Regions from separate parts of the Gordonia sp. NPDC003424 genome, predicted to be linked through region 1. Evidence: riboswitches for the same ligand, from Rfam matches in the RefSeq annotation. Region 1 holds a riboswitch; the other holds the start of a gene.
What was found. Region 1 has a riboswitch for cyclic di-AMP ahead of ACWDTI_RS06160 (C40 family peptidase). Riboswitches for the same ligand answer to the same signal wherever they lie in the genome.
Positions count from the first base shown of each region.

Region 2: another riboswitch for cyclic di-AMP. It lies ahead of ACWDTI_RS10645 (transglycosylase family protein); the one in region 1 lies ahead of ACWDTI_RS06160 (C40 family peptidase).

Region 1 is NZ_JBSFQJ010000003.1:234,250-249,462, forward strand. Features, by position in the region: gene ACWDTI_RS06150 (hypothetical protein) at 1-114, opposite strand, end outside; gene ACWDTI_RS06155 (C40 family peptidase) at 116-1,120, opposite strand; gene ACWDTI_RS06160 (C40 family peptidase) at 1,301-2,008, opposite strand; cyclic di-AMP (ydaO/yuaA leader) riboswitch at 2,023-2,203, opposite strand; gene ACWDTI_RS06165 (hypothetical protein) at 2,313-2,543, opposite strand; gene ACWDTI_RS06170 (DEDD exonuclease domain-containing protein) at 2,796-4,547, shown strand; gene ACWDTI_RS06175 (Lrp/AsnC family transcriptional regulator) at 4,641-4,916, shown strand; gene trpD (anthranilate phosphoribosyltransferase) at 4,963-6,045, opposite strand; gene ACWDTI_RS06185 (hypothetical protein) at 6,084-6,599, opposite strand; gene ctaE (aa3-type cytochrome oxidase subunit III) at 6,738-7,349, shown strand; gene qcrC (cytochrome bc1 complex diheme cytochrome c subunit) at 7,414-8,319, shown strand; gene qcrA (cytochrome bc1 complex Rieske iron-sulfur subunit) at 8,316-9,476, shown strand; gene qcrB (cytochrome bc1 complex cytochrome b subunit) at 9,473-11,092, shown strand; gene ACWDTI_RS06210 (bifunctional phosphatase PAP2/diacylglycerol kinase family protein) at 11,192-12,733, shown strand; gene ACWDTI_RS06215 (cytochrome c oxidase subunit 4) at 12,804-13,220, opposite strand; gene ctaC (aa3-type cytochrome oxidase subunit II) at 13,217-14,299, opposite strand; gene asnB (asparagine synthase (glutamine-hydrolyzing)) at 14,675-15,213, shown strand, end outside.
Region 2 is NZ_JBSFQJ010000005.1:321,638-336,850, reverse strand. Features, by position in the region: gene ACWDTI_RS10670 (helicase-associated domain-containing protein) at 1-1,343, opposite strand, end outside; gene ACWDTI_RS10665 (hypothetical protein) at 1,415-1,621, shown strand; gene moaC (cyclic pyranopterin monophosphate synthase MoaC) at 1,629-2,120, shown strand; gene ACWDTI_RS10655 (MogA/MoaB family molybdenum cofactor biosynthesis protein) at 2,113-2,610, shown strand; gene ACWDTI_RS10650 (molybdenum cofactor biosynthesis protein MoaE) at 2,607-3,059, shown strand; gene ACWDTI_RS10645 (transglycosylase family protein) at 3,282-3,917, opposite strand; cyclic di-AMP (ydaO/yuaA leader) riboswitch at 3,925-4,100, opposite strand; gene ACWDTI_RS10640 (MoaD/ThiS family protein) at 4,359-4,607, opposite strand; gene moaA (GTP 3',8-cyclase MoaA) at 4,614-5,717, opposite strand; gene ACWDTI_RS10630 (flavin reductase family protein) at 5,723-6,256, opposite strand; gene ACWDTI_RS10625 (hypothetical protein) at 6,253-6,459, opposite strand; gene ACWDTI_RS10620 (cold-shock protein) at 6,651-7,070, shown strand; gene ACWDTI_RS10615 (DUF2771 family protein) at 7,077-7,637, opposite strand; gene ACWDTI_RS10610 (MFS transporter) at 7,644-9,497, opposite strand; gene ACWDTI_RS10605 (DUF3027 domain-containing protein) at 9,609-10,406, shown strand; gene ACWDTI_RS10600 (sacsin N-terminal ATP-binding-like domain-containing protein) at 10,422-13,181, shown strand; gene ACWDTI_RS10595 (TetR/AcrR family transcriptional regulator) at 13,555-14,160, opposite strand; gene ACWDTI_RS10590 (acyl-CoA dehydrogenase family protein) at 14,222-15,213, shown strand, end outside.

The DNA of each region.
Region 1 (15,213 bases):
ACTCGACGACGGCGGGCCGGATTCGGAACGCGCACAGCCCACCGCGGAGATCGTCACGACGAGAACCGTACCGAGCGTGGCCGACAGCGCCCGCATGGCGCCTGGTACCGGCACCTCAGTATCGGCGTGCCGAATTGAACGGTCCGGCCTGATCGATCGGCACGACCTTCACCGGCACGCCGAACGTCGACGCGTGGATCACGTAGCCGTCGCCGACGTACATGCCGACGTGATGTGCGTCCGAGTAGTAGATGATCAGGTCTCCCGGCCGCAGATCGTTCCGCGACACCGGCGTGCCGGCGCCGTTCTGCGCCTCACTGGATCGTGGCAGGGTTCGGCCCGCCTGCCGATACGCCCACACCATCAGGCCCGAGCAGTCGAACGAACTCGGACCGGTGGCGCCCCACACGTACGGGTCACCGATGCGGCTCAGCGCCGCCTGGACGGCGACGAGTTCGGGTGCGGTGCCCTTGGGCACGATGCGCGGGTCGAAGTCGAACGTGGGTCCGGCGAGCGCGGCGAGCTGCCGGCCGGTCATCGATCCGTAGATCGCACGGATGCGGATCGCCTGCAGCTGCAGATCGGCCTGCTTGGCCTGGAGATCGCCGCGGATCCGTTCGGCCGCGGCCACCGCGGTCGTCGCCGCGTCGGCGGTCTGGTCGGCGGCGGCCTTGGCGCTCAGCGTCTGTTTGCGGGCGGCCTTGAGGTCTTTCAGGTCGGCGGCGGCCTGTCGGGAGACCAGTTCGAGACCGGACATCTGATCGAGCAGCGATTGCGGTGAGTCGCTGGTCAGCACGGCGTAGAGCCGGTTGACGCGCGCACCCTTGTAGCTCGCACGCACCACCGAGTCGACCCGGCCCTGATAGAGATCGAGTCGCTTCTGGGTGGCACCCAGTGTGGCGTCGGCGGCCGCCGACGCCTTCCGGGCACTCGCCACGATGCCACGCTGCTTGTCGTATTCGATCTGCGCGTTGTGCATCGCCTCGGCGGACTTCTCGGCCTCGACGTTCAGCTTCTTGTAGTCGACGAGCAACTGATCGGCGCTGCGCACGGGCGCTGCGGCCGCCTCACCCGCGGTCGCGGCCGGCCCGAACTGTCCGACGGCGATGACGGCGGCCATCCCCACGGCGGCGATCACCGGCCGAGCCGATCTCTGACGCCCGGACATCCATCCGGTACCCACGGACTTCACTTCTCCTCCACCGCTTTCCGTCCTCCGATGACACCCGGAGGGCCGTTTGGGCGGCTCACGCCCGTCGCGTGACCCGCCCAAACCCAACGCTCACCGGTCGGTCCGCGCTCAGTAGCGCCGCACCGCGGTCACGGACCAGTTCTTGACGTAGTCCTTCTTGACCGGCACACCGTAGGTGGAGGCGTGGACGAACATGCCGTTGCCGATGTACATGCCGGCGTGGCCGCCGCCGTTGAAGATCAACACGTCGCCCGGCTTGGCGTCGGCGAGCGAGACACCGCGACCGCCGCCCCACTGACCGTAGCTGTCGCGCGGGATGGTCTTGCCGGCCTGCTTGTACGAGTAGTAGACGAGGCCCGAGCAGTCGAAGGCGCTCGGACCGGCCGAGCCGTAGGAGTACGGCGAACCGATCTTGCTCTCCGCCACCGAAACAGCCTTCTGCGCAACGGTTCGACCGCCGAAGAGACCCCCGCCGGCGCCGCCACCGTTGGGCTGCAGCTCACGCGGGATCTGGTTCTGGTTGAGTCCCGGCACGGTGAAGGACCCGAGGTTCGGGATCTGCACGGTCGCACCCGGCGCCTTGGCCACCGGGGTGGGCTTCGCGACGGGAACCTTGGACTTCTGCAACTGCTGGGGGATCTGCTTGGTGTTCACCCCGGGCAGATCGAACGTGCCGATGTTCGGGACGTGGATCGGCGCGGCGAGCGCAGGTCCGGCGACCGCGGCGAGCGATCCGACGGTGATCGAACCGGCTACGACTGCGCGCTTGGCCACCTTGCCGCCGCGACTGGGCTGTTCCAAACGATGTTTGGCCACGAAGCGAATTCTCCTTGGTCTCCCTCGACCGCCTACCGGGTTAGCTGTCGGGTTCGGGCCGGAAGAATGGCCCTACACGCGTGCTTCGGCGCCGTGCGAAACGGCTCCGGGCATGCGCGACTCACCCCAATCGGATCGTTCCGAAAAAGATGGTTCCCCGGTTCGCCCTCACGGGCGATTGAGCGGTGACCTATCCAGACCACTCCGGTTGGAGCGGGACGCTCTGCAAAGGTCTCGGAAAGGTTACGAAACGAGATGCGGGTCTGTCCACCGACCCGCAAACCGCGGACAAGCGACCCACTTCTCAGCCCGCCCTGAGGATCCTGAGTGACACCCCGCGTTCATCCTTCTGACGTGTGGTTTTCCCGTTTCTTGCAGATAGTGCAGCGGAATTGGAGACCATTGCAGCAGAAGCGAATACCTCGATCGCGAGGTCGATCTCGGCGTCCGGATCCGGGCCTCCGAAGGTGGGCTCTCCGGCGCCCTCGACGCCCGGGTTTTCGCAGTTCGGGGCGTCGAAAAGGGTCTGCATCATGCATCCGTCGCACGCGACCGGACGGGCCGGACAGGTCTGGCAATCGATATACATCTGTGATCTCCATCTCAATTCGTGCGGTTGGGTATGTCGGCGGGGTCGAAACGGACCTTCGACCCTTGGTTTGTCATCTGCCCCGCACCCTAGGTGCACCCACCGACAAGTTCGGATGCCACAGTTTTCCCGGGCGTCACACCAGTAACGGACCGCGCCTCCCCGATCCTGTCGGGGCTTCGAACTAGTGTTCGCGACGTGCCCAGCAGTGTGCGTGCTCCCGACGGACAACTCACCTTCGCCGACCTCGACGACGGCGACGACTACTCGGATCGCTCACTGTTCGACACCACCCTCGTCGTCGTCGACCTCGAGACCACCGGCGGCAGCCCCACCGACGACCGCATCACCGAGATCGGGGCGGTCAAGATCCGCGGCGGTGAGGTGATCGGCGAGTTCGCCACCCTGGTCGATCCCGGATGCCGCATCCCCCCACAGATCGTGACGCTCACCGGGATCACCGAGGCGATGGTCACCGACGCCCCACGCATCGGCGAGGTACTGCCGTCGTTCGTCGAGTTCGCGCGCGGTGCCATCCTGGTGGCCCACAACGCCCGGTTCGACATGGGCTTCCTGCGGCACAACGCGGCGCGGCTGGACATCGACTGGCCGTTCGCGGCCGGCCTGTGCACGGTGACGATGGCACGGCGCATCCTGACCCGCGACGAGGCGCCGTCGGTGCGCCTGTCCGCGCTCGCCGACCTGTTCCGGGTGTCGGTGAAGCCCACCCACCGCGCGCTCGACGACGCACGCGCGACCGTGGAGGTCTTCCACCACCTGCTCGAGCGCGTCGGCAATCAGGGCGTCGGCACCTACCGGGAACTGACCGCGTACCTGCCGGCCACGGCCGATCCACGGCTGCGGGCCAAACGATCCATGGCAGCGCACCTGCCGGCGCGCCCGGGGGTCTATCTGTTCCGCGGCCCGTCGGCCGAGGTGCTCTACGTCGGGACCGCGGTCGACCTGCGTCGTCGGGTGATGTCGTATTTCACCGGCAACGATCCGCGACGCCGGATGGCCGAGATGGTCATGCTCGCGACGCGCGTCGAGCACGTCGAGTGTGCGCACGCACTCGAGGCGGGGGTCCGGGAGTTGCGACTGCTGGCCGCCCACGCCCCCGCCTACAACCGCCGGTCCACCCAGCCGCACCGGGGCTGGTGGGTCACGCTGTCGGCCGAACGGTTCGGCAGGCTGAAGGTCACCCGCCGCCCCGGCGAGGTGTCGGTCGGCCCGGTGGGTAACCGGACGACGGCCGCCGCGATCGCCGACCTCATCACCTCGGCGGCCGGATTACGCAGTTGCACAACGCGTCTGGGCAAGGCCACACATCACTGGTGTCGTTCGGAGTCGGTCGGGGGGCCGCGCATCGGCGGCTGCCAGGCGGCCTCCGACCGGCCACTGACCCTCTCCGACTATCTGCCGCGGATCGACGCGGCCCAGTCGCTGCTGAGCGGTTCCTCCGATGCGCTGCTCGACGTGATGACCGCCCGCCTCACCCGGCTCGCCGAGGCGCAGATGTTCGAAAGCGCTGCGCGACAACGGGATCGGCTCTCGGCGACCATCGACACGCTGGCCCGCTGCCAGCGCCTCGGGGCGTTGTGCGCGATCGCCGAACTCGTGGTCGCACACCCCGATCAGCGCGGCGGCTGGGAGCTCGCCGTGATCCGGCACGGCCGGCTGGCGAGCGCCGGGGTCGCCCGGCGGGGGGTGGCGCCGATGCCGGTGGTGGACATGCTCGTCGCCGCCGGCGAGACGGTCGTGCCGGGGAGCGGGCCGCTGTGCGGGGCCCCGGTCGAGGAGGTGGGACTGATCTACCGGTGGATCGGCGAGCCGGGAACCCGGATCGTCTCCGCGACCGAGGGGTTCGCACTGCCGGCCGCATGCGCCGAGCGTCGGCTGGTGTGGTCGGCGGCCGCGCACGCGGCCCGCGAACCGAGACGCGCCGGATGACCGGCGGCCCCGCGAGCGGGAGGAAGAGGGCCGCATGCGCGGCGGCCGCGAACGACGACGAGCGGGATGCGGCACCGGATAGGGTGATCAATCATGATCACCGCCATCGTCCTGATCCACGCCGACGTCCACCAGATCCCGGAGACCGCGCAGGCCGTCGCCGACATCCCGGGCGTCTCGGAGGTCTATTCGTGCGCGGGCGATGTCGATCTGATCGCGAAGATCAAGGTGCGCGACCACGAGCAGATCGCGGACGTGGTCACCGGCAAGATCAACCGTCTCCCCGGCGTCCTGCACAGCGCCACCCACATCGCATTCCGCAGCTATTCGCGCTCGGATACCGAAGGCGGCTTCTCGATCGGCGAGTGACCCCCGTTCCCAACCCTCGGACCCCCGGGACCCTGGCGCCGTCCGGCTACCCGGCGAGTTCGTTGCTGAGCGTCGCCCAACGATCGAGCAAGCGGGCGGCCGACCCGTCGTCGACGACGGCGGCCGCGCGGTCCAGGGCGTCCCGCATGGCCGCCGCGAGCCCGTCCGAGGTCATCGGTTCGGTCTGCTCGAAGGCCACGATCGCACCCGCGGCGTTGAGCAGCACGGCGTCGCGCACGGGGCCGGTGGCACCGCCGAACAGATCCCGGGCGATGGCCGCGTTGACCGTCGCGTCGCCCCCCTGCAGCTCGGCCAGCTCGACGCGCGCGATGCCCAGCACGGTCGGGTCGAGGGTCAATTGATTCACCTGCCCGTCGATCACCTGCCACACGGTGGAGGTCGTCGTGGTGGTGAGTTCGTCGAGCCCGTCGTCGCCGCGCACGACCAATACCGCGCTGCCGCGGTCGGCGAACGCCTGCGCCAGCACCGGCGCGAGGTCGGCGAACGCACAGCCGATGAGCCCGCGCGCGGGGCGCGCCGGGTTGGTCAGCGGCCCGAGCACGTTGAACACCGTCGGGATGCCGATCTGGCTGCGCGGCGGCCCGGTGAAACGGAACGCGGGGTGGAAGACCGGCGCGAAACAGAACCCGATGCCGAGTTCGTCGACGCACCGGGCGACGGCCGGCGCGCCCAGGGTGATGTTGACGCCGAGCGCTTCGAGCACGTCGGCGCCACCGCTCTTCGACGACGCGGCCCGGTTGCCGTGCTTGACCACCGGCACCCCGGCGGCGGCGATGACGATCGAGGTCATCGTCGAGATGTTCACGGTGTGCGACCGGTCACCGCCGGTGCCGACGACGTCGACGCACGGACGGGACACCTCGACGGGTGTGGCGTGCTCGAGCATGGCCGCCGCCAGGCCACGCAACTCGGCCGGGGCGGCACCCTTCATCTTGACGCCGACGCCGAACGCGGCGATCTGGGCACCGGTGGCGGCGTCGCTCATGATCTCGTTCATCGCCCATGCGGCCTCGTCGGCGGACAGGTCGATGCGATCGGTCACCCGACCGAGGATCTGTTGCCAGGTGTGGGTGGGCGACGAGGTCGCCGAAGGATCAGCGGTGCTCACCGCACAAACAGTAGTGCGCGACCACGGCGGCTCGGCCGTCAGCCCGGTGGACGCTGCAGGATCTGCCACCCGATCACCGATCCGCCGTGGCGCGACCCGAGGCTGGCCATCCGCGACCGTTCCTGCGAGAGGTGGACGGCATCGAGCAGCTGCACCCGGGCGAGCACGACGACGACGTCGGACCCGGATGCGCCGGAGACGCCGGATGCGCCGAACGCAACGGATTCTCCGGATGCGCCGGTGTCCGGGAAGGGATGAGCCGGCGTGTCCACTCTCCGGTACTCGTCGAGCCCGGCCGTCGCCACCGCGTCGGCCACCCGATCGGCGGGCAGCCGCAGCGCGTGACGCAACACGACCTGATCCTCCGGTCGCCACGCCGACGCGGCGAGCACCGTCGAACTCGCGGCGGCGTCGTCGACGGATTCGGCGACGACGATCAGACCGGTGTCGGCGACGTCGATCCCACCGTCACCCGGGCCACCGCCCAGCCGCTCCCGCAGGCGCGCCCATCGCCCCGGTGCCACCGGGCGCCCGTTGATGTCCCGTTGCTCCACGAGAGACAAGGTAATCACGCATCCGGGACACGCCGGAACACCCTGAAGTACCGTCCGGACCTGGGGAGGGAGAAATAGTTCCGGCAATTTCGCGACCCAAGTGGTCAGCGCTTACTACGAACCGTCATACTTCACTTTGTGACTAGCGCGGTAGGTACCTCAGGAACAGCCATCACCTCGCGCGTGCACTCGCTGAACCGTCCCAACATGGTCAGCGTCGGCACCATCGTGTGGCTGTCGAGTGAGCTCATGTTCTTCGCTGGACTCTTCGCGATGTACTTCGTCGCGCGGGCCAACTCGGCGATCGGATGGCCACCGGAGCCCACCGAGCTGAACCTGGCGCTTGCGATCCCGGTGACCACGGTCCTGATCCTGTCGTCGGTGACCTGTCAGATGGGTGTGTTCGCGGCCGAGCGCGGCGACGTCTTCGGTCTGCGCCGCTGGTACGTCCTCACGTTCCTGATGGGCTCGTTCTTCGTCGCCGGTCAGGGCTATGAGTACTACCACCTCGTCCAAGAGGGCACCACGATCAGCTCGTCGGCCTACGGTTCGGCCTTCTACATGGCCACCGGTTTCCACGGCCTGCACGTGATCGGCGGTCTGGTGGCGTTCATCTTCCTGCTGATCCGCACCAAACTCTCCAAGTTCACCCCGGCGCAGGCCACCGCGGCGATCGTCGTGTCCTATTACTGGCACTTCGTCGACATCGTCTGGATTGGCCTCTTCGTCACCATCTACTTCATCAGGTAGTCACCGCGGGATGACCCGCCTGTACAACAGCACACCAGTCCGTCCGCTTAGTAGAGAGTCACAGATGAGTTCATCTCCACCGCGATCGTCGGATAGCGACGACGGCGTCGACGCCGGCCAGACCCGCGCACGTAAGGCGAAATCCCGCCGCAAGCTGCGCCGCCGCGCCGGCGGCATGCTTCTGCTGTTCGTCGGCCTGCTAACCGCCGGGGTGCTCGCCTCGATCCTGACCCCCAAGCCTCAGGTCGCGGTCGCCGACGAGTCGAACGCCGCGCTCATCGCCGACGGCAAGAAGCTCTACGAGACCTCCTGCATCACCTGCCACGGTGCGAATCTGCAGGGTGTGCAGGACCGCGGACCGTCGCTGCTCGGTGTCGGTGACGCGGCCGTGTACTTCCAGGTCTCCACCGGCCGGATGCCCGCCGCCCGCGGCGAGGCCCAGGCCCAGCGGAAGCCCCCGAAGTTCACCCAGGCGCAGATCGACCAGCTCGGCGCCTACGTGCAGTCCCAGGGCGGCGGACCGCAGGTCATCTACGAACGTAACCCCGATGGTTCGGTGAAGATGGAGGACGGCCTGCCGGTGCTGGCGCAGGAGTCCCTGCGCGGTGACAACATCGGCCGCGGCAGCGAGCTGTTCCGCCTCAACTGCGCCTCCTGCCACAACTTCACCGGTCGTGGCGGCGCGCTCTCGTCGGGCAAGTTCGCCCCGACGCTGAGCCACGTCGAGGAGCAGCAGATCTACACCGCGATGCTCACCGGGCCGCAGAACATGCCGAAGTTCTCCAACCGTCAGCTCTCGCTGGACGAGAAGAAGGACATCATCGGCTTCATCAAGTACGTCACCGAATCCAAGCCGCAGGGCGGACTCGGGATCGGCGGCTTCGGCCCGGTCAGCGAGGGCATGGTGATGTGGGTAATCGGAGTCGTGGCGATCGTCGCCGCTGCGATGTGGATGGGATCACGGACATGAGTGCAACCGGCGGTAATGACGGTCCGTCGCAGGACGAACTCGATCAGATGAGCAAGGACGAGCTGGTCAAGCTCGGCACCAACCTCGATGGCGTGGAGATCATCCATCGCGCCGAGCGGTTCCCGGAGCCGGGTTCCGGCGTCGAGAAACGTGCCGAACGCCAGGTCGCGATCTGGTTCACGATCGCGGGCATCTCCGCGCTCGCCTGCTTCGTCATCTTCATCTGGAATCACTGGGAGTTCGCGCTCCCCGATTCGGCCGACTACTGGCGCTACACCCTGAACACCCCGCTGCTGGGTATCACCTTCGGTCTGTCGGTGCTGTCCATCGGCATCGGCATGGTGTTGTTCACCAAGAAGTTCATCCCGTCGGAGATCTCCGTACAGGACCGCCACGACGGCGGGTCGTCGGAGGTGGACAAGAAGACGATCGCGGCCGAACTCGACGACTCGCTGACCACCTCGACGCTGCCGCGCCGCAAGATGATCATCGGGTCCGCGGCCTTCGGTCTGGGCGCGTTCGCGTTCACCGGGCTGATCGCGGGCGTCGGCGGGTTCATCAAGAACCCGTGGGCCCAGCGGGAGAAGTCGGCGCTCTGGCACACCGGATGGTCACCCATCTACAACCCGCCCAGCGACCCGAACGAGACCATCTTCCTGCGCCGCGACACCGGCAACCCCTACCAGGTCGCCCTGGTGCGGCCGGAGGATCTCGACGCCGGCGCCATGGAGACGGTGTTCCCGTGGCGCGAATCCGACGGCTACGGCGAGACCGAGGAGTCGCGGCACAAGCTCATCGAGGGCCTGCGCTACGTCAGCAATCCGGTGATGCTGATCCGTCTGCGTCCCGAGGACGCCGCCCGCGCCATCAAGCGCAAGGGTCAGGAGAGCTTCAACTACGGCGACTACTTCGCCTACACCAAGGTCTGCAGCCACCTCGGATGCCCGACCTCGCTGTACGAGCAGCGGACCAACCGCATCCTGTGCCCGTGCCACCAGTCGCAGTTCGATGCGCTCGAATACGCCAAACCGCTGTTCGGTCCGGCCGCGCGCGCACTGGCACAGCTGCCGATCACGGTGAACAATCAGGGGTACATGGTCGCCGCAGGCGACTACATCGAGCCCGTCGGACCGGCATTCTGGGAGCGTAGATCATGACCATGGCCGACCGTCTTGCCAAGCAGGGCGAGGAGATCGACTCTCGCTACCACCTGTCACCGGGCATCCGGCGCCAGATCAACAAGGTGTTCCCCACCCACTGGTCGTTCCTGCTGGGTGAGATCGCGCTGTACAGCTTCATCATCCTGCTGATCTCCGGTGTCTACCTGACCCTCTTCTTCGATCCGTCGATGCAGGAGGTCGTCTACAACGGCGCCTACCAGCCGCTCAACGGCGTGATGATGACCCGTGCCTACGAGACCACCCTGAACATCTCGTTCGAGGTGCGCGGCGGCCTGTTCGTACGCCAGGTCCACCACTGGGCGGCACTGTTGTTCGCCGCGTCGATCATCGTCCACATGATGCGCATCTTCTTCACCGGTGCGTTCCGCCGTCCGCGCGAGGCCAACTGGATCATCGGCTGCCTGCTGCTGATCCTGGCGATGTTCGAGGGCTTCTTCGGCTACTCGCTCCCCGACGACCTGCTGTCGGGCACCGGCGTCCGCGCCGCGATGAGCGGCATCGTGCTCGGCATCCCGCTGATCGGCACCTGGTTGCACTGGGCGCTGTTCGGGGGTCAGTTCCCCGGCGACATCATCATCCCGCGCATGTACGTGCTGCACATCCTGCTGTTCCCGGGCATCATCCTGGCGCTGATCGGCGCGCACCTCGCGCTGGTCTGGTATCAGAAGCACACCCAGTTCCCCGGCCCGGGCCGCACCGAGAAGAACGTCGTCGGCGTCCGCATCCTCCCGGTGTTCGCCGTCAAGTCCGGCGCGTTCTTCGCCGTCACGACCGGTGTGGTGGCGATGATGGCCGGCATCTTCCAGATCAACCCGGTGTGGGTGCTCGGACCGTACAACCCGGCGCACGTGTCGGCCGGTTCGCAGCCCGACATCTACATGATGTGGACCGACGGCCTGGCCCGTCTGATGCCGCCCTGGGAGCTCTACCTCGGCCGGTACACGATTCCCGCGATCTTCTGGGTCGTCGTGATCATCACGATCATGTTCGCCCTGATGTTCTCCTACCCGTGGATCGAGAAACGCCTGACCGGCGACGACGCACACCACAACCTGCTGCAGCGTCCGCGCGACACCCCGGTGCGCACCGCGATCGGCGCCATGGCGTTGTCGTTCTACATCATCCTGACGCTGTCGTGCATGAACGACATCATCGCCTACCGGTTCCACATATCGCTGAACGCGACGACGTGGATGGGCCGCATCGGTTTGATCGTGGTGCCGCCGCTGGCCTACTTCATCGCCTACCGCTGGGCGCTGGCACTGCAGCGCAGTGACCGGCAGGTCCTTGCGCACGGCATCGAGACGGGCATCATCAAGCGGCTGCCGCAGGGCGAGTACATCGAGGTGCACCAGCCGCTCGGCCCGGTCGACGACCACGGCCACCCGATCCCTCTCCCCTACGAGGGTGCGGCCCTGCCGAAGCGGATGAACAAGCTCGGCTCGTCCGGCGCACCGGGCACCGGTTCGATCCTGCTCGCGGACCCGACGGAAGAACAGGTCCGCAACGTCGAGGTCGAGCACGAGAACGAGCGCGCCGAGAAGCGGGCCCTGCGCGAGCTGCAGGCCAAGGGCGGGAATCCGTTCGACTGAGCTCGCCCCGGATCATCGACATCAATCGCCTGCCGTCCGCACCGACGGCAGGCGATTGTCGTCTGACAACCAGTCCACCGCCATCGGACAAGGACGTTCATGAGCAGCAATCGTCGTCGAATCCGCGCCCGGCGCTCCCTGGGCCGGGCCCGATCCACCTGGGAGTCCGCCGGCGTACGCGAGATCACCCGCGGCCTCGGCACGCTGGATGCCGAGATCTTCGACACCATCGCCCGTTCGCCGAGCCCGGGGATCGACGCGACGATGCCCGCGCTGACCCGCGCGGCCGATCACTCGAAACTGTGGATGGCCATCGCCGGTGGACTGGCGCTCAGCGGACAACCGCAGTTGCAGCGGGGTGCGGCACGCGGTCTCGCGACGCTGGCCGTCACCAGCCTGGTCACCAACCAGATCGCCAAGCGGGTGCGCAACCGACCACGTCCGGCCGCCGGAGTGGTGCCGTTCGAGCGGCGTTCCGGACGGCTGCCCACCTCCAATTCCCTGCCGTCGGGCCATTCGGCCAGCGCGGCGGCGTTCGCCCTCGGTGTCGGGCTCGAACACGCGCCGACCGGCCTCCTTCTCGGTGGTCTCGCCGGGCTGGTCGGGCTGTCGCGGGTGGCGACCGGCGCCCACTACCCCGGTGACGTGATCGCCGGGTTCGGCATCGGCGCGACCATCGCGGTGGCCGGTGCCCGGTTGGTGCCCCCGATCCGCACGCATTCCATCGCCGTCGCTGCACCGGCGGTCGTCCCGGCCGAGCCGCGACCGACCGGTGCCGGTGTGGTCATCGTGGTGAATCCGGAGTCCGGCGGGGGCACCGGCAAACGGGTGATCGACGAGATCCGCCGGGAGCTGCCCGACGCCGAGCTCGTCGAGACCGGGCCGGACGACGACATCGAGGAGTTGCTGGCCTGGGCCGCCGCGCGGGCCGAGGTGCTCGGTGTCGGGGGCGGTGACGGCACCGTGGCCACCGCGGCTCGCATCGCCCTCGATCACGATCTGCCGTTGGCGGTGTTCGCCGCCGGCACCTACAACCACTTCGCCCGCGACCTGGGCGTGCCCGACGTCGCGGCCACCGCGTCCGCCGTTCGCGACGCACAGGTCACCCGTGTCGACGTCGTCCGGGTGACCGGCGAACGCAAGATCATCCTCAACACCGCCAGCATCGGCGCCTACCCGGACTTCGTGCGGAGGCGCAGCCGGTTGGAGCACCGGCTGTGGCGACCGTTCGCCACGGCGACCGCGCTGATCCGGACGTTCCGGCGCACCACACCCGTGCGCATCGAGGTCAACGGGGATGTGCTCGAGACATCGTTGTTCCTGATCGGCAACTCGCTGTATCAGCCGGCCGGGTTCGCGCCGTCGCGCCGACTGCGGATCGACGACGGGCTCCTCGACGTCCGCATCCTGGAACGGGGACACCGGTTCGCCGGACTGCGGCTCGCCGGCGCACTGCTCGCCGGCCGTCTCGAGCGATCACCGCTCTACCACGAACTCCACGTCCCCGAGTTCTCTTTCACAGCGGTCGACGAGCCGGTCGTCGTGGCCCACGACGGCGAACTCGGTGAGGCCTATCGTGACGTGACGTTCCGGACCGACTACCGGGTGCTTCGCGTCTACCGGCCGCGGCCGTCGTCGTAACCGGTAAGCATCACGACGACGGCCACACCCGGGGACCGGATGTGGCCGTCGTTTCCAGAGATGTTGTCGATCAGTGCTTTTCGGGGCCCACGTGGTATTCGAAGACCATACCGGCGGCGGTACCGACGATGACCAGCGCGGAGAAGATGGCGAACCAGAAGTTGCCGGTGGCGAAGCCGACGGCGAACATGGCCGCACCGGCGGCGGTCAGGATCGGCCACCACGAGTGCGGGCTGAAGAACCCGAGCTCGCCGGCGCCGTCCTCGATCTCGGCGTCCTCATAGTCCTCCGGGCGGATCTCGACGCGGCGCGCGACGAACCTGAAGTAGGTGCCGGCGATGAGGGTCAGGCCGCCAGAGAAGAACAGCGCGGTGACGCCGGCCCATTCGACGCCCTTGCTCGAGAACACCGTGAACAGGGTGTAGACGATGGCCGCGAGGAAGAAGAACGCGGTCAGCAGTTCGAAGATCCGGGCTTCGATTTTCATCCGTTGGCTCCCACCGTGCAGCCCTGCAGGGACGTGTTGTAGGTGTCGCCGAGATCCGTCGGCGTGTCACCGTTGGTCTTGCGGCGCGTGTCGAACGGAACCGTCGTCACCGAATGCGGCACCTCGCAGATCGCCTGCAGTGCTTCGGCGTTGGTGGCGTTCGGGTTGCGCTCGCGGTAGCGGATGTAGGAGTCGAACTTGTCCGCGCTGACGGCCCTGACCTCGAAGTTCATCATCGAGTGGTAGGTGCCGCACATCTCCGCGCACCGGCCGACGAACGCTCCGGGACGGTCGATGCTGGAGATCTGGAAGACGTTGTCGGTGTGGTTCTGCTTCGGGAACGGCATCACGTCGCGCTTGAACAGGAACTCCGGCACCCAGAAGGAGTGCACGACGTCGGCCGATGCGATCTCGAACTGGACGCGCTTGCCGATCGGCAGCACCAGGATCGGGATCTCGGTCGAGGTACCGACCGTCTCGATCTTGTTGAAGGTCAGGTAGTCGCGGACATCGTCGTCACGGCCGCCGGCCGGGCCGGGCTTGGCGATCTCCTCGCCCGCGTGCTCGATACGCTCGCTGACCTGCAGGTCGAAGGGACTGCCCATCCGCTGGAAACCGTCGTACTTGGCACCGTCTGCGAACTCGACGGTCTTGTAGCCGAACTTCCAGTTCCACTGGAACGCGGTCACGTCGACGACGACCTTCGGGTCGTCGGTCTTCTTCTCCACGTCGTTCTGCACGATGACGGTGAAGTAGAAGAGGACGGCGATGATGACGAACGGGATCGCGGTGTAGGCGAGCTCGAGGGGCACGTTGTATGCGGTCTGCCGCGGGAACTCGTCGTCGGCCGTGCGCTTCTTGGTCGCCCGGTGGAAGGTGATGGCCCAGAAGATCAGCGCCCACACCAGAATGCCCATGATCAGCGCCGCGATGACCGACCAGGTCCACAGGTCGCCCATCTTCTTGGCCTCGGGCGTGACGCCTGCCGGCCAGCCGAATCGCATCGCCTGACGTGCGTCGCAACCCGACATGAGCAGCGCACCGATACCGAGTGCGACGACTATGCCGACCTGCTTGATCGCTCGCGATGCGGATCGGGGCCCTCGCGCCCGCGGCCGTCCACCGTGTGCCAATTTCACGCCTTCCCGCTCGCTCGATGCGGCACGCCGTGCCGACCGAGTTGCCATGCCACATGACCCGCACAGTGCTTTCTTTGCCGGGCACCGGACATTTCTCACCCTGCGCCAAGGCAATTCTTGCACCTAGTACTACGCAGCGTAGACCAACACGGCGAAGCTTTCGTGATTGGGGTTTGACTCGCCCTGTCGGGCCTGCCCACGCTCGGTCGTCGCCGCTCGTCTGAGGCATACTCGACCCGTCGGAAGCGCAGTGGCACGCTCGGTGCGCTCCCGGCGGCAAACGCGTGTATTCGTCGAGAGTGAGGGCTGCTCAACGTGTGTGGACTGCTGGGTCTGTTGACGTCGGATGGTTCGGCGGCCACCGCCGTCGACCTGGTGTCGGGTGCCTCGCACTGCATGCGTCACCGCGGCCCCGACGAGCCCGGCACATGGCACGACGGCGATCTGGTCCTGGGCTTCAACCGCCTGTCGATCATCGACATCGAGCATTCGCATCAGCCGCTGCGCTGGGGTCCGCCCGAGACCCCCGACCGTTACGCGCTGGTGTTCAACGGCGAGATCTACAACTACCTCGAGATCCGCGATCAGTTGCGCCGCGAGGCCGACGCACAGTTCCACACCGAGGGCGACGGCGAGGCGATCGTCGCGGCCTTTCACCACTGGGGACCGGATGCGGTCCGACGACTTCGCGGCATGTTCGCGTTCGCGATCTGGGACACCGAGCAGCGCAGCCTGTTCATCGCCCGGGACCCGTTCGGCATCAAGCCGTTGTTCATCGCGACCGGTCCCGGCGGAACCGCGTTCGGCAGCGAGAAGAAGAGCCTGCTGGAGCTGATCGGCCGCCTCGGACTCGA
Region 2 (15,213 bases), on a different contig from region 1:
CCGAGTTCTCTTGCCTCTCTGAGTGTTTCGTGAACCGTCCGTCGCGAATAGCGACGGATCAGGCGTGGGTGCCGCCAATGTAGTGCGGACGCGAGTGCGTCCTCGTCCACCGGCACCGCCTTCTTGCCCTGCGCCAGCGTGGCCAGTATCGCGCGGCGCTGCTCCGGCGCGAACGCATTATGCAGCTCGCCGGAGATGGCTGCGTAGGCATTGCCGTCAAGGTCGGGTTCGCCGATCTGCCATGGGCAGCGAGGCATCTCGAGCCACGCCTCCACGAGCGCCCACCACTGACGGTCGGGCGCCTGATGCATCCACGAGTCGGCGGCCGGGGTCGGCGCAAACGCCACGTCACCGATGTCGTTGGCCGGCGACGGTGCCGGGAACCCTGCGTCGATCAGCCGAACATAGGCGAGCAGTTCGAGGAGAAACGCCACCCTCTCCGGCGCCAACCCGGTCACCTTGGCGAGCCGACGCTGCTCGCGGACGCCGAGCGCGCCGGATCTCAGGACCGCCGCCGGGGTCAGGCCCAGCGTGCGCAGCAAGGTGGTCGCGTGGCGAATCAGTTCCAGGGCCTCGCCGCCGGCGGCGGCCTCGAGCGCGGCCGCAGAGAACCGCGGCTTCGCGTCGCGTGGATGCAGGGCGGGCGGGCGGAGATCGTCGGTGCGCAGCGGCGGTTCCCCGCGCAGCAGCTGTCCGATCGTCGGCGGCAACTCGACGGTCTGTTCGTCGACCCGCGCGAGCAGGCCGGCCGCGATGAGAGCCGGGACCGGTGCGGTGGGATCTGCGTCGGCGGCGGCGTCCCGGCTGCGCCCCAACGCCGAACCCTGCGACAGTTTCTCCAGCACCCCGCGTCGGCGTTCGTCCAGGTCCGCGAGCCGACTCTGCAGCTCGTCGGTGGTGGCCGCGCCCATCGGCCCGGTCAGGTGACGCCCCCTCCACGGCAGCGCCGAGGGGGCGTGCGCACCGGTCAGCAACCCGTCGTCAGGGCCCCACAGCAGCGCCCGCCGGCGCAGCAGGTCCACCCGGGCATCGATCTCCGCCCTGTCGGCGCGTCCGGCGAGTCCCTTGACGACGACATCGGTCGCCACGGGTGCGGGGAGGAGGCCTTTGCCTTCGGCACCCCGATCGATCACGATCTCCAAGACCGCGGCGGCCAGCAGATCCAGGTCCTCGCCGGCCAGCGACGAAGATCCGGCAGAAAGCGCCCGCGACGCCAGAACCTTGGTGCCGGCCGGCGGCGGCGACGCCAGATCCGGGCGTGCGGTCAACAGTTCGGTGAGTTCGTCGTCGGAGCGCGACGCCAGGTCATCGGCCAGGCCGGCGCCCCCGGAATCCGAACTCATTCGGCCGATTCTACTGAGCACAGCGCCACCGGACGTTTCGCGGGGACTCGGTCGGGGCCGCATGGCACAATATGCGCGTGGCTGAGAAGAGCGTTGAGAAGAAGAAGCAGTACGTCGACAACGGCTGGCCCAAGGACTCCGACGGAGACAGTGCCCACGCTGTTTCCGAGTTCGCTGCCGGTCTGTCCGGCGCGTTGTCGCCGTTCGGCGACGTCGAGTTCCCGCTGCCGCTCGACGACCTGCCGTACCTGCAGCCGAAGACGGTCATCAACCGCTGATCAGCGAGTGTCCGCGCAGGACCATGCCTCGCCGGGACTGAGTCACATCGACTCCTCCGGCGCGGCCCGCATGGTCGACGTCGGCGGAAAGGCGCAGACGCAGCGGCGCGCCGTCGCCGCCGGCACCTTCCGCACCACTAGCGAGGTGATCGGGCTGCTCAGCGAGGGGGCGCTCCCGAAGGGCGATGTGCTCGCGACCGCCCGCATCGCCGGCATCATGGCCGCCAAGCGCACCGACGAGCTGATCCCGCTCTGCCATCAGCTCGCCCTGTCGTCGGTGGAGGTCGACTTCTCGATCGGCCCGGCGCACATCGAGGTCACCGCGACCGTGGCCACCAGCGGGCCGACCGGGGTCGAGATGGAAGCCCTCACCGCGGTGGCGGTGACCGGTCTGACCTTGCACGACATGGTCAAGGCCGTCGACCGTCGGGCGTCCATGACCGACATCCGGTTGCTTTCCAAGACCGGCGGCAAGTCGGGTCCCTGGCACCGTGACTGAGCTATCCCGGCAGCACCCGCGTGTCGCCCGCGTCGTCGTCGCGTCGACCCGCGCCAGCCGTGGCGAGTATCCCGATCGGACCGGACCGATCATCAGCGACTGGCTGACCGAGCGGGGGTTCGTCGTCGACGAACTCATCGTCGTGTCCGACGGCCCACCGGTCGGTGCCGCGATCCGCGCCGGCATCTACGCCGAGGCCGATCTCATCCTCACCTCCGGTGGCACGGGCGTGACGCCGACCGACCGCACCCCCGAGGAGACCCGGCCGCTGCTCGACTTCGAGGTCGTGGGTCTCGCCGACGCGATTCGCGCCGCCGGCCTGCCCGGTGTGCCAACCGCCATCCTGTCCCGCGGTGTCGCGGGCGTCGCCGACCGGACCCTCGTCGTGAACCTGCCCGGCTCATCGGGCGGGGTGCGCGATGGGCTGGGCGTGCTCGACACCGTCGTCGACCATGTTCTCGATCAGATCCGCGGCGGTGACCACCGATGACAGCCGAACCATCCCCGACACTCGTCGTACGGGCTCAGTTGTCGGAGACCCCCATCCGGCTCGACGACCACGAAGCGGCGGTCACGCTGGCCTCCGGCGGCACCGCGGGCGCGGTGGTCGGGTTTGTCGGTGCGGTGCGCAATCATGATCACGGGCATGACGTCACCCGACTCCTGTATTCGGCGCACCCCAGCGCACCGGAGGTCCTTGCCGAGGTGGTCGGCGAGATCGCCGAACAGGCGAAGGGCGTGCGCGCTGTTGCCGTGTCGCACCGTGTCGGGGACCTCGACGTCGGCGATGCCGCCTTCGTGGTCGCCGTCGCCGCCGATCATCGTCGCGCGGCATTCGACACCTGCGCGCTGCTCGTCGACGAGGTCAAGGCGCGCTTGCCGGTGTGGAAGCATCAGATCTTCGCCGACGGCACCGATGAGTGGGTCGGGTCGGCCTAGGCGCGTCTGGGGTTTGCCCATGGCGACCGACCAGGGTGACGACGCGGATCACGGGAGACGGGCACCGAACGGACTCGACCGGAACTGGTCGAGCATCCTTCAGGAACGGTGATGTGGGTGATCCTGCCGCTGCGAGAACGGGGGCTCACCAGGCGCCACGGAAATGGAAAAGGGCCCCGCACGGATTGAACATCGTGCGGGGCCCCTCGTTCAGGGTGCTGCTCAGGGGAGCGGCAGCAGATTCTTGTGCTGGTTGTACAGCTTGATCTGGTCCGGGCTGAGCTCGTAGCCACTCTGCTTGGCGGCCTTCCAGAGCTTCTCGACCTCGGGGTTGACCTTGTTGCCTTCGACGGCCTGTCCGAGCGCTTTGTCGATCTGGCCCTTGACGTCGTTGGTGGTCTTGGCCTGCGGGGCGGTCGACCAGTTGAACGGAGCGGGCAGGTTCGGCAGCACGGGCTTCTGGACGACCGGTGCCGACCGCTGGGTGGCACCCGACAGGCCGGTGCCACACACCGGCCAGGCGCCCTTGCCCTGGCTACCGAGCACACGCTCGGCGACGACGATCTGCTGCTCACGGGTGGCCTGGTTGGCCGACGGAGCGAACTCGGTGCCGCCGTGGCCGGCCCAGGTGCTCGGGCTGAACTGCAGGCCGCCCTGGTAGCCGTTGCCGGTGTTGATGGCCCAGTTGCCGCCCGACTCGCACTGTGCGACCTGGTTCCACTCGGCGTCGGTGGCGGCGTTGGCCGAACCGGTGCCGATCAGGGCCGCTCCGCCGCCCAGGACGGCGCCGGTCAGCGCGACCTTGGCGAAGGTCTTGGTGGTCGAGGCGGTCGAGGGTTTGCGATGACGTCCGGTCATGAGTGGTGTTTCCTCTCTCCACGCGCCTACGAAGTCAGCTGTCGGGTTCGGGCGAGAGGCTGCCCGGTCCCGGCCTGACGTGTGTCACTCCGGGACTTGACCCCTAGGACACCGGGTCGGTGTCCGATCTCTCCGGGGAGAGTGGGTCCCCCGTCCTCGCTCCTAGATGTTCGTTCTCGGTTCGTCTGCGTCGGTGGAGCGAGGCTCGGCGCGGCCGACGTGACGTTCTGTCTGTTATGTGGTCGTGACCCCGGTGGAGTCGTTTTAGACAGTACGACGTTGAGCGCGGCGAAAGACAGTTCTCCGCACATCGAAATTTGGGGCCAAATCGGGACTTTCGACCCACTTCCGCCGTCATCGCAGTTCACGGGGCGATAGTCGACTTGTGGCCGTCTCGTTATCACACCGTTATGTGAGGAACCTCACAGGCCGGGTGTGTCGTCAGCCACCGGCGAACGGCGGCAGGACGTCGAGGGTTGCACAGGTACCGAGCCGAACGCTCCGGTCGCACAGCGCGACCGAATCGCGGAGATACGAGCAGCGGTCGAGGACCCGGGCCAGGTCGGGATTGTCGGCGGCGAGGATCGTTTCCAGGTCACCGAGAGTGGCCTCGGGCGAGATGTCGACGGTCGACGACTCGCCACCCGCGGCAGCGCGCGCGGCAGCGAAGTAGCGCACGGTCAGTTGCACGAGAACTCAACCCCCGATGGCCGACATCGGCCGGTCGGGCTGGTGGAAGTCCGGGTCGTCGACACCGTGACCCGGCAGCTTCACCCAAGCGTTGGCGCGCCAGAGGTCTGCGATCGCGGCGTCCAGCCGATCGTCGGGGACACCGCTGCGCAGAAGCCGGCGCAGGTCGGTTTCCGACTGTGCGAACAGGCAATTGCGCAGGGCGCCGTCCGCGGTCAGTCGGGCGCGGTCGCAGTCGCCGCAGAACGGCCGCGTGACCGATGCGATCACGCCGACTCGTGCGGGCACACCGTGGGTGCCACGGCCGTCGACCAGCCACGTCGCGGCGGGGGCACTGCCGCGTGGCCGGGGATCGGGGAGCAGGGTGAATCGGGCCCGCAGCGCGGCGAGTATCTCGTCGGCCGTGACCATGGCGGCGCGGTTCCACCGGTGGTCGGCGTCCAGCGGCATCTGCTCGATGACCCGCAGCTCGTAACCGTGCTCGAGGCAGAACTCCAGCAGATCGGGCAGCCGCGAGAGGTCATCGCGTGTCGGGAGCACCGCGTTGACCTTGATCGAGCGCAGGCCCGCACGCCGCGCGGCCGCGAGACCGGACACGACGTCGTCGACGCGGTCGCGGCGGGTGATCTCCGCGAAGCGCGCGCGATCCACGGTGTCCAGGGAGACATTGATCCGGTCGAGGCCGGCGGCGACCAGATCATCGATCCGGTGTGCCAGTCCGAGGCCGTTGGTGGTCATCGCGATCTCGGGACGCCCGGGTAGTGACGCCACCGCCGCGATCAGCACGTCGAGATCACGTCGCAGGAGAGGTTCGCCGCCGGTGAACCGGATCGTCTCGATGCCCAGGTCGCGCACGGCGACGGTGAGCAGGCGGATCAGCTCGTCGGTGCTCAGGGTCTGCTCTGACGGCAGCCACTCCAGGCCGTCGGCCGGCATGCAGTAGGTGCAGCGCAGATTGCAGCGGTCGGTCACCGACACCCGCAGGTCCCGAACGACACGTCCGTGTCGATCGATCAGCGGTCCCGACGTCGGTGCGTCGACCACGGAGTGCGCGACGATGGCCGCATCCACGGGAGGAGAGGTCGGCAGGCCGAGCGCGACAATGGTCATGGCGGCTACCGCCTGGCTTCCAGGGAACGAAATGTGCTGGCGTGGAAGACAAGTGGCTCCACACCCGGGTCGTAGCGCAATGCCTCGATCTGCAGCAGTACCAACGTGTGGTCGCCGGCAGGGATCTCGTTGTGCAGCGAACACGAGAGGTTCGCCGCGGCATCCGGGATGAACAGCGCGCCGTCGTCGGTGCCGAACGGAACGATGCCGGCGAAGCGGCGTGCGCTCGGTCCGGCCAACTGCCGGCAGAGATCAGATTGGTCGTAGGCGAAGACACTGAGCCCGATCGCGGACGCGTTGCGCAGGCGCGGCCAGGTTGTCGAGGTGTTCTGCACGCACAACGAGACCAGCGGCGGATCGAGCGACACGGTGGTGAACGCACTCGCGGCCATCCCCACCATCTCGGAGGTGCCGTCGTCGCCGGTCACGCGGCAGCACACCGCCACGACCCCGGACGGGAAGCAGCTGTAGGCGCGCTTGAGTGTGGCCTCGTCGTCGGCCGGCGAGAGCGCGGTGGAGGCTGCCGAGTCGACGGTCATCGCGCTCGCCGTCCCGACCTCAGCGCGAACACCAGTCCGAGGACGAAGCCCACGGGAGCGCACATCGTCAGTACATAGACGACCGTCGGTGCGGTATCGCCGTCGGTGACCAGAGGCGTGACGAACAACGCGACGATGGCCAGGAGACCTATCGCGAACACAACCCCGGCCACGGCCAACAGCCGTGACGAATGCCTCTCCATGACCTCCACGGTAGAACACATGGACCCCCCTGGTGTTCGACCTGGTCACGACGACGGTTTCGAGGTGAGGTAATCCACGTGACCGCCGGTGACGTCGTTGGCTAGACTGGGACGAAACAGGCGCCTCTGCTTCTGTCCGGAGCGAGGCGCTTTGTCATGACACATCCGATGTACAGGTGAAGGTGAGCACAGTGCCGACCGGCAAGGTGAAGTGGTACGACGCCGAAAAGGGCTTTGGATTCCTCGCGCAGGACAGCGGCGAGGATGTCTACGTCCGCTCAAGCGCACTGCCCGAGGGGGTCGCGACCCTCAAGCCCGGGCAGCGCGTCGAGTTCGGCATGGCCGCCGGCCGTCGCGGACCCCAGGCCCTGACCGTCACCGTGCTCGAACAGGCACCCAGCGTGGCGAAGAACGTCCGCGAGGCCGCGCGCAAGGAGGCACAGGCCAAGCGGCATTCGCCCGACGAACTGCACGGCATGGTCGCCGACCTGATCACCCTCCTCGAGGGCAAGGTGCAGCCCGATCTGCGCAAGGGGCGCTATCCGGATCGCAAGACCGCGGCCCGTATCGCCGAGGTCGTCCGCGCGGTCGCGCGCGAACTCGAGCACTGACGTCGCTCAGGCGGTCGTGCGTACCGTGAAGTCGTCGGGGGTCGTGTTCACCGACAGGATGCCGCGCGCCACGTAGTCGTCGCCTTCGGTGACCGCGGAGAGCGGTTGTACCTCGACGTTGATCAACACGCGGTCCGGCGTCGACCGCAGGGCGACGGTGTAGGTGCTGCCGCTGCGCTGCGCGATGCCCTCGGGTTCCGGGTTGATGATTTTTCCGCTGCGGTCCGCGTAGAGCAGGTACAGAACCCACGGGCTCTGGGCGATCTCCTCGGACACCGACAGCAGGGTCGTCTGGCCGACCGGAATCGGTTCATGTGGTGACGGCCGCAGTTCGGCACCCGGTGGGTCGCAGGAGCGCACGAGGACGTCGCACCACTTCGCGGGTTCCACGCGGACGAGGCGATCGCCGATCGCCAACTGCAGGTATCCCGGCTCGTCGTCGTGGCCGTCTCCCGACCACGTGTCCTTGGTGAGGACCGCGACAGTCGCCCCCACGACCACGACGAATGCGACCACGATCGCCGCGATGATCGCGAGCGACTTCTTCTCTCCAGGGGTGAGGTGCACGGTGTCCTAAGGCTGATTGCTGCGGTCGGTGGGCATCTTGCGGGTGGCCGCGGCCCCCGGGCCGGTGGCCGCGGGGCGTCCGGGAGCGGCCGGGAACGCGACGGTCGGTGCGGCATAGTCGGGTCGACGGCCGCCCAGGCCGGGCACCAGCGACGAACCGCGGGCGGTGAGGATCGTCTGCACGAGGCCGATGCCGAGCAGCACCGCCACGACGGTGAATCCGATCCACAGGGTGGGTGGTAGCAGGACGCCGAGCGTCGCACCGAACACCCAGCCCAACTGCAGCATCGTCTCGGATCGTCCGAATGCCGAGGCCCGCGACTCCTCGGGGAGGTCGTCCTGGATCGACGAGTCGAGGCACACCTTGCCGATCGCGCTGGTTCCCGAGGCCACCAGCGCGGCCGCGGTCGCGACGACGATGCTGCCGAAGACGGCGGTCAGGACCGCCGCCACGAAACATGCCGCGGTGCACCACAGCACGATGCCGGGTGGGTTCTTCAACTCCAGACGCGTGCCGAGTCCGTTGCCGATCATGTTGCCGACGCCGGCCGCCGCACCCACGGCACCGAGCAGCACCAGCTGAGTCCAGTCCGAGTGCACGTCCTGCTGGGCCTTCGCGTAGAAGGCGATGTAGAGCGTCAGGAACCCGGTGAGAATGCGGATCGTGGCGTTTCCCCAGAGTCCGGTCACCACCTTCCGGCCCAGTGGCTGCCGCATCTTGGCGGCGAGCGCGGTGGCGGTCTCGCGGGCCTTGCGGCGTCCGCTTCCGCTCTCGTGTTCGGGCCGCGAGGTGGCCGGCTCGCCGTGATAGCTGAATGTCGCCGGGATCTCGCCCTCGGTCACCTCGACCCACGCCGGGATGCGCATACACAACCACGCGCCGACCGCCGCGATCACCGCCAGCCAGGCCATCGCGCCGGGAATGTGGACCGGCAGGACCTTGGCCAGCAGCAGTTCGAAGAGCGCGGCGAGACCACCGCCGACGATCGTCCCGCCGATCAGCCCGAACGTGGTGAGCCGGGAGTTCACCCGGGGCAGGTCGATGGTCGGCGGCACGACTCGCGGGGTGACCGCGGATTTCAGGACGCCGAAGGATTTGGACAACACCAGCAGTCCGAGCGCGCACGGGTAGAGCACCCACGGGTCGTATTGCAGCTGATCGGTGGCGGCGTCCCACGAACTGTTGGCCATGATCAGCAACGCCAGAGCCGTCCGCAGACCGAACGTGGTGGCCATCGCGATGCGGCGGCCGTGCTGCAGACGATCCAGCATCGGGCCGATCAGCGGGGCGATCAGGGCGAACGGTGCGATGGTCAGTGCCAGGTACAGCCCGACGTTGGTCTTCGATTCGCCGGTCGCGGCAGCGAAGAACAGGGTGTTGGCCAGCGCCACGGCCATCGCGGCGTCGACCGCGAAGTTCACGATCACCGGCAGCGTGAGCGCGGTCAGCCCCGACCGGTCGGCGCCGTCGGCGGTGGCCGCCTGATAGATCTTGTCGACTCCGCGGCGGGTCAATTCGCGGCTGCGCAGGGCGGCGACCCGCATGACCGTGAGTTTCTTGGGCATGCGGGTCGCGCCGTGCGGTGCGGTCGTCTCCTCGGTCGGCATCGCGCGCGTGCTGCCGAACCGATCGGTGTCGGCGTCGTCGTTGAGTGGCGGCAGATGGGGATTGTGCGTCGGCGGCGGGAGGTAGGCCTCCTCACCTGGACCGCGGGGGGTGGCGCGAGGACCGGTGGATCGACGCGCACGACGCTCGTCGGCCGGATAATTGGCGGCACCCGGGTGCCGGCCCGGGCTGCGTCGGTCGTCGTCGACACCGGTCGGCTCCCGATGAGGGAAGCGGGGACTGGGTCGGTTCACGAAGTCAATTGTTCCCTATGGCACCGACGAGGTGGCGACACGTCCGGCCGCGCGCGCCGCAAATAACCGGGTCCGTGCTCTGTGGTGCGCGTCATATTGCACACTGGACACGTGACTCTTGCGTTCGATGGTGACCGGCTGCTCGCTGCGGTCGACGTGGCGCGCCAAGCGCTGCTCGACGACGGACACACCCCCGGTGCGCACTTGGATGCCGCGGTGGAGGGTGACTGGGCGGTCACCCACTATTTCGAGGCGGACCTCGTCGGCTATCGCGGTTGGCAGTGGTGTGTGGTGCTGGCGGGTGCGCCGGGTTCCGACCACGTCACCGTGAGCGAGGTCGTGCTGCTGCCCGGCAACGATTCGTTGCTCGCGCCGCACTGGGTGCCGTGGGCGCAGCGCGTCGCACCCGGAGACCTGTCGCCCGGTGATGTGCTGGCCGCCGACCTCGACGATCCCCGACTGGTGCCCAATCAGATCGACACCTCCGACGAGTTCCGCTTCGACTCCGACGAGGAGGATCCCGACGACATCGGCCAGATCGCCGGCGAACTCGGACTCGGGCGTCGCCGACTCCTGAGTCCGGAGGGCCGCGACGAGGCCGCGCAGCGGTGGCACGACGGCGACTTCGGCCCGAACGCCGATATGGCCGCCGCCGCCGCGTACTCGTGCGCGACGTGCGGCTTCTACCTCCCGCTGGCCGGAGCGCTACGTGCCGGGTTCGGAGTCTGCGCCAACGAATACGCCGCGGACGGGCACGTCGTCGCCGCCGGCTACGGATGCGGCGCACATTCGGACATGTCGGCGCCGACCGGTGACGGGTCACCCGCCTACGACGCCTACGACGACGGCGCGTTGGAGATCATCAGCGTCGTCGCAGCAGCGGGGGCCGGTACGGACGAGTCGTCCTGATCGACGGGAATCGTCGTGGCGAGCGCTGATCCTTTCGGGCTCGCCGACCTCCGCGCCGCGACACTGCAGACCTGGCGCTCGTCACCGACCCGTTTCGCCGAAGACGTTGCGGCCGAACGCGATCTGGTCACCGTCGGGTACCGGGACCGGCTGTTCACCGAACTCGCCGCCAACGCCGCGGATGCCGCGTCGGCAATGGAAACCGTAGGCAAGCTCGCGATCTGGGCCGAGGGCCGGGAACTTCATGTCGCCAACACCGGCGCCCCGCTGACCGAGGACGGCGTCCGTTCGCTGCTCGCGCTGCGGGTCTCGGCCAAGTCATCCGACGACGATCACCCCAGCGTGGGACGATTCGGTGTCGGGTTCACCGCAACCGCCGCGGTCGCCGACCGCGTCGAGATGCGTTCGCGGACCGGGTCGATCGTTTTCGACCAAGCGGAGTCTGCCGATGCTGCGCAGTCGGTCGGGGTCGACGCTGCCGATGCCGCAGACGCGCCACTGCTCCGGCTGGCGTGGCCGGCCGACGCTACCCCGGCCGCGGGGTTCGACACGGAGATCACGCTGCACCTGTCCGACGGTGTCGTCGTCGACGAACTGCTCGAGAGCGCACGCTCACAGGCCGCGGAACTGATGCTCGAGCTGCCCGCGCTGTCGTCGATCACGGTGGGGGAGAACGAGTTCTCCGTCACCCGCACCGTTGGGCCGAACGCAGTCGAAGTACGTGTCGAGGAATCGGGTCCGCGCGGCTCGGCGGTGCGCGACTGGGTCGAGGTGGCCCGCGGGGCTACGCGCTGGCTCGTCGAGATCGGGTCCGCCGGTCCGATCGTCGTCGGCGGCGGGGTGTTGCACGCGCCCACGCCGACCGACATCGACCTGTCTCTGCCCGCATGGTGCATCACCGGCCTGCCGCTCACCCCGGATCGTCGCCACCTCCACCCCGAAGCCGACATCGCCACGGCGGCAACCGGTTACGCGGATCTCCTCGCCGCACTCCCAGGTTCGGCGCGACCGGAGTTCATCCCGCGGGCCGCCGATGCGGTCGGTCACGACGACGCGGTGCTGATCGACGCGGTCATCGCCGAATTACGTGAACGCCGTTGGCTTCCCGCCGTCGGCGGAGAAGACCTCATCCCGAACCGGGCGGTCGTGTTCGCCGATCTGTCCGACGAACTGGCCGAGGTGCTGGAGCCCGTTGCCGGCGACCTCGCGCATCCCGACGTCTCGGAACGCCGTCACATCACGCGACTGCGGTCGGTCGGCGTGACCGAGATCGGCCTGGCCGATCTGGCCGAGCGGCTCATCGGGGTCGAACGCGAACCGGGTTGGTGGGCAGGTCTTTACGCCGCGCTCTCACCCTATGTGGGGTCTGCGGGTGAGGTCGAGGAACTGGGTGCGCTGCCGATCCCGCGGGCCGACGGCCGGATGAACATCGGTGCGCGCGGACTCTTCGTCGCCGATCATCTCTCCGCGCCGGTGCGCTGGATACCGATGGTGCACCCGGATGCACGGCATCCGTTGCTGGAACGACTGGGCGCGCAACCCATTTCGGTCGAGGAAGCGCTACGGGATCCGGCGTTGGCCGACCTCGTCGAGCACGTCGACGACGAGGAGGCCGGTGACCTCGCCGACGAGGTGCTCACCCTGGCCGCCACCGATCCCGAGGCGAGAATCCCGGAGGCATTGTCGGCGCTGCTGCTGCCCGATGAGCAGGGGGACCTGCGCCCGGCCGACGAACTGCTTCTGCCCGACAGTCCGATACGCGCCGTGCTTGTCGAGGATGCGCCGTATGGGGTGGTCGCGAACTCTGTCGTCGATCGCCACGGACCGGAGATCCTGCGCCGACTCGGCGTCGGCTGGGGATTCCTCGTGGTCCGGGACGACCTGCCGGTTGCCCCGGACCACGATCTCCCCGACGAATCGGCATGGTGGGATTCGCTCGCGGAGCCGCCGGAAAGTCTTGCCGCAGTCCGCGATCTGGACCTCGTCGACGATGACCGGTGGCCGCAGGTGTTCAGCCTGCTCGTCGAGGACGAGGACACCGTCGGCCTGCTGGCCGATCGTGTCGGCTATACGGCGTGGTGGTTGCGGCACCACGCCCTCGTCGACGGCCACGTGCTCGGCTGGTATCGGGCGCCGTCGGACATCGCGGTCGCCGGTGTGCGCGACGCGCTGGAACACCCGTACGCCGACGAGTTGTCGGCGGCTCTCGGTGGGGCGGTGGTCGAGTCGCGCGACGATGCCGACACCTTGCTCTCGCACCTGGCCGACCCGGACCGGGTCGTCGCGCCCGGCGTCGCGGCAGCCACCCACGCCGCGATTGTCGCCGCGTGCCGCCGGGGACTCTTCGATCCCGCTGATCTTGCTGTACCGCAACGAGTCCGGACGGTGTCCGGGGACGCGGTCGAGCGTGGGGTGGTCGTGGATCATCCGTGGCTGGCGCAGGTCCTCGACCCGTCCGAGATGGTGCTCGCCGGCCGTGCGGTCGAGCCCGACGACGCCGAACTCCTCGCTGAGATCCTCGATCTGCCCACCGCCAGTGACGAACTCGTGGCCGCCCCCCGCGAGCCGGGCGATGCCGTGTCGGCGGACTCGACGCAGGCGGTGCTCGATTCCGTGCTCACCGGACGCGAGCCCACCGGCGGCGAGTGCCGCCTGCACGACCAACTCTGGATCAGGTTGCAGCGCAACAATACCGAGCATGACGTGCGAGTGTCGTGGTGGATGGACGACCACGGCATCCTGCACCTGGAGTCGGCCCCGACGGCTTCCCGCTGAGCACTCGTTCGGTTGATCGAGTAAGGCTCCGAGTGCAGCGAGGTGCCGCACCGCTGATCGAGTAGGTAACCTGGGCCGCCGCAGGCGGCCAGCGTGGGCTGGGAAGAGTCGCAGCCCCTTTCGCTGATCGAGTAAGCCCGCGAGCTTGCGAGCGAGCGCATCGAGATCAACGGTGAACGAGATCTCGATGCGGCACCTCGCAAGCTCGGAGCCTTACTCGATCAGCGGGGTGTGGCGACACTTCGGAACATGCTCCGAGCGCTGCTGCGCTGGGTCGAGTCCTCTTCGCTGATCGAGTAAGGCTCCGAGCGCAGCGAGGCGCCGCATCGAGATCACCTGGGCGACAGTTGATCTCGATACGCGCCCCGCGAGCTCAGTCGCGCACTCGACCAGCCGGGATGCCCGCATCGATCCCCGACATCAGAATCGACGCCAGTTGCCGATACGCCTGCGCGTCGTCGAGGCCGGTGGTGGCGGCGACCTCGCGTCGCTGGATGCGGCTCATCATCGAGGCGGCGAGGTCGGCGGCGAAGGCGGCGTCCACGTCGCGGAACTCTCCCGACGCCACTCCGTCGGCGATCAGTTCGCGCACCCGCCGTGCGGCGGCGGCCGTGTTCCGTTCGTAGAGGTCACGCGTCGGCTCGAAGGCATGGAGGTCGGCCATGAAAGCCGGTGACGCCGGGGCCAGGGCGTCGCCGACGGTGACCAGGTAGGCGATGACCTTCTCGCGCGCCGTCGGAGCTTCGGACACGCGCGCCTCCACCGTGTCCGTCGCCTGCCGGAAGAAGTGGGTGACGGTTTTGGTGACCAGCTGCTCTTTGCTGCCGGCCAGTGTGTAGAGCGTCGACTTGGAGCATCGCAGTCGTGCGGCCAGATCCGCCACGCCGAGACCGGCGAAGCCGTCACTCAGTACGAGCGCGAGGAGCCGGTCGAACAGGTCGTCGCGGCGACGGGTACCGAAGGCGGTGTCGTCAACCATGCTCCTCATAGTACTATCTGAAGTACTTCAGTACTGTCCACATTCCCTCGGAGGTCTCGACATGCCGGTCGACCGATTATTGCCCAGCGACGAAGCGCACGATCTCATCGCCCTGACCAGGGACTTCGCCGACAAACGGCTCGCGCCGATCGTCGACGAGTACGAGAAGGCCGAGAAGTACCCCGAGGGGCTGTTCGCCGAGATGGGTGAAGCGGGCCTGCTCGGTTTGCCGTACCCGGTGGAGTGGGACGGCGGCGGACAACCCTACGAGGTCTACCTGCAGGTGCTCGAGGAACTCGGGGCCCGGTGGGCCGCCGTCGCCGTGGCGGTCAGCGTCCACGGTCTGGCCTGCCATCCGCTGTTCACCTTCGGCAGCGACGATCAGAAGCAGCGATGGCTGCCGGATCTCCTCAACGGCCGGCTCGTCGGCGCCTACAGCCTCTCCGAGTCGCAGGCCGGATCCGACGCCGCGGCGCTGATCTGCAAGGCCGCCGCCACCGAGGGCGGCTACCGCGTCAACGGCGCCAAGGCGTGGATCACCCACGGTGGGATCGCCGACGTCTACAACCTCTTCGCTCGCACGGGTGACGGCTCCAAAGGCGTGAGCTGCTTCCTCGTTCCCCGCGACACCGATGGCCTCACCTTCGGCAAGCCGGAGGAGAAGATGGGACTGCACGCCGTGCCCACCACGTCGGCCACCTACGACGACGCCTTTGTCGACGAGGATCGATGCCTCGGTGCCGAGGGCGACGGCCTGACGATTGCCTTCTCCGCCCTCGACTCCGGACGCCTCGGCATCGCCGCGGTCGCCACCGGTCTCGCGCAATCCGCGCTCGACGCCGCCGTCGACTACGCCCAGGAACGAACCGCCTTCGGCCGCAAGATCATCGATCACCAGGGCCTGAGCTTCCTATTGGCCGACATGGCCGCCGCCGTCGATTCCGCCCGCGCCACGTATCTCGACGCCGCGCGCCGCCGCGACGCGGGCCGGCCCTACTCGCGGGCGGCGGCGACCGCCAAACTCGTCGCCACCGACGCCGCGATGAAGGTCAC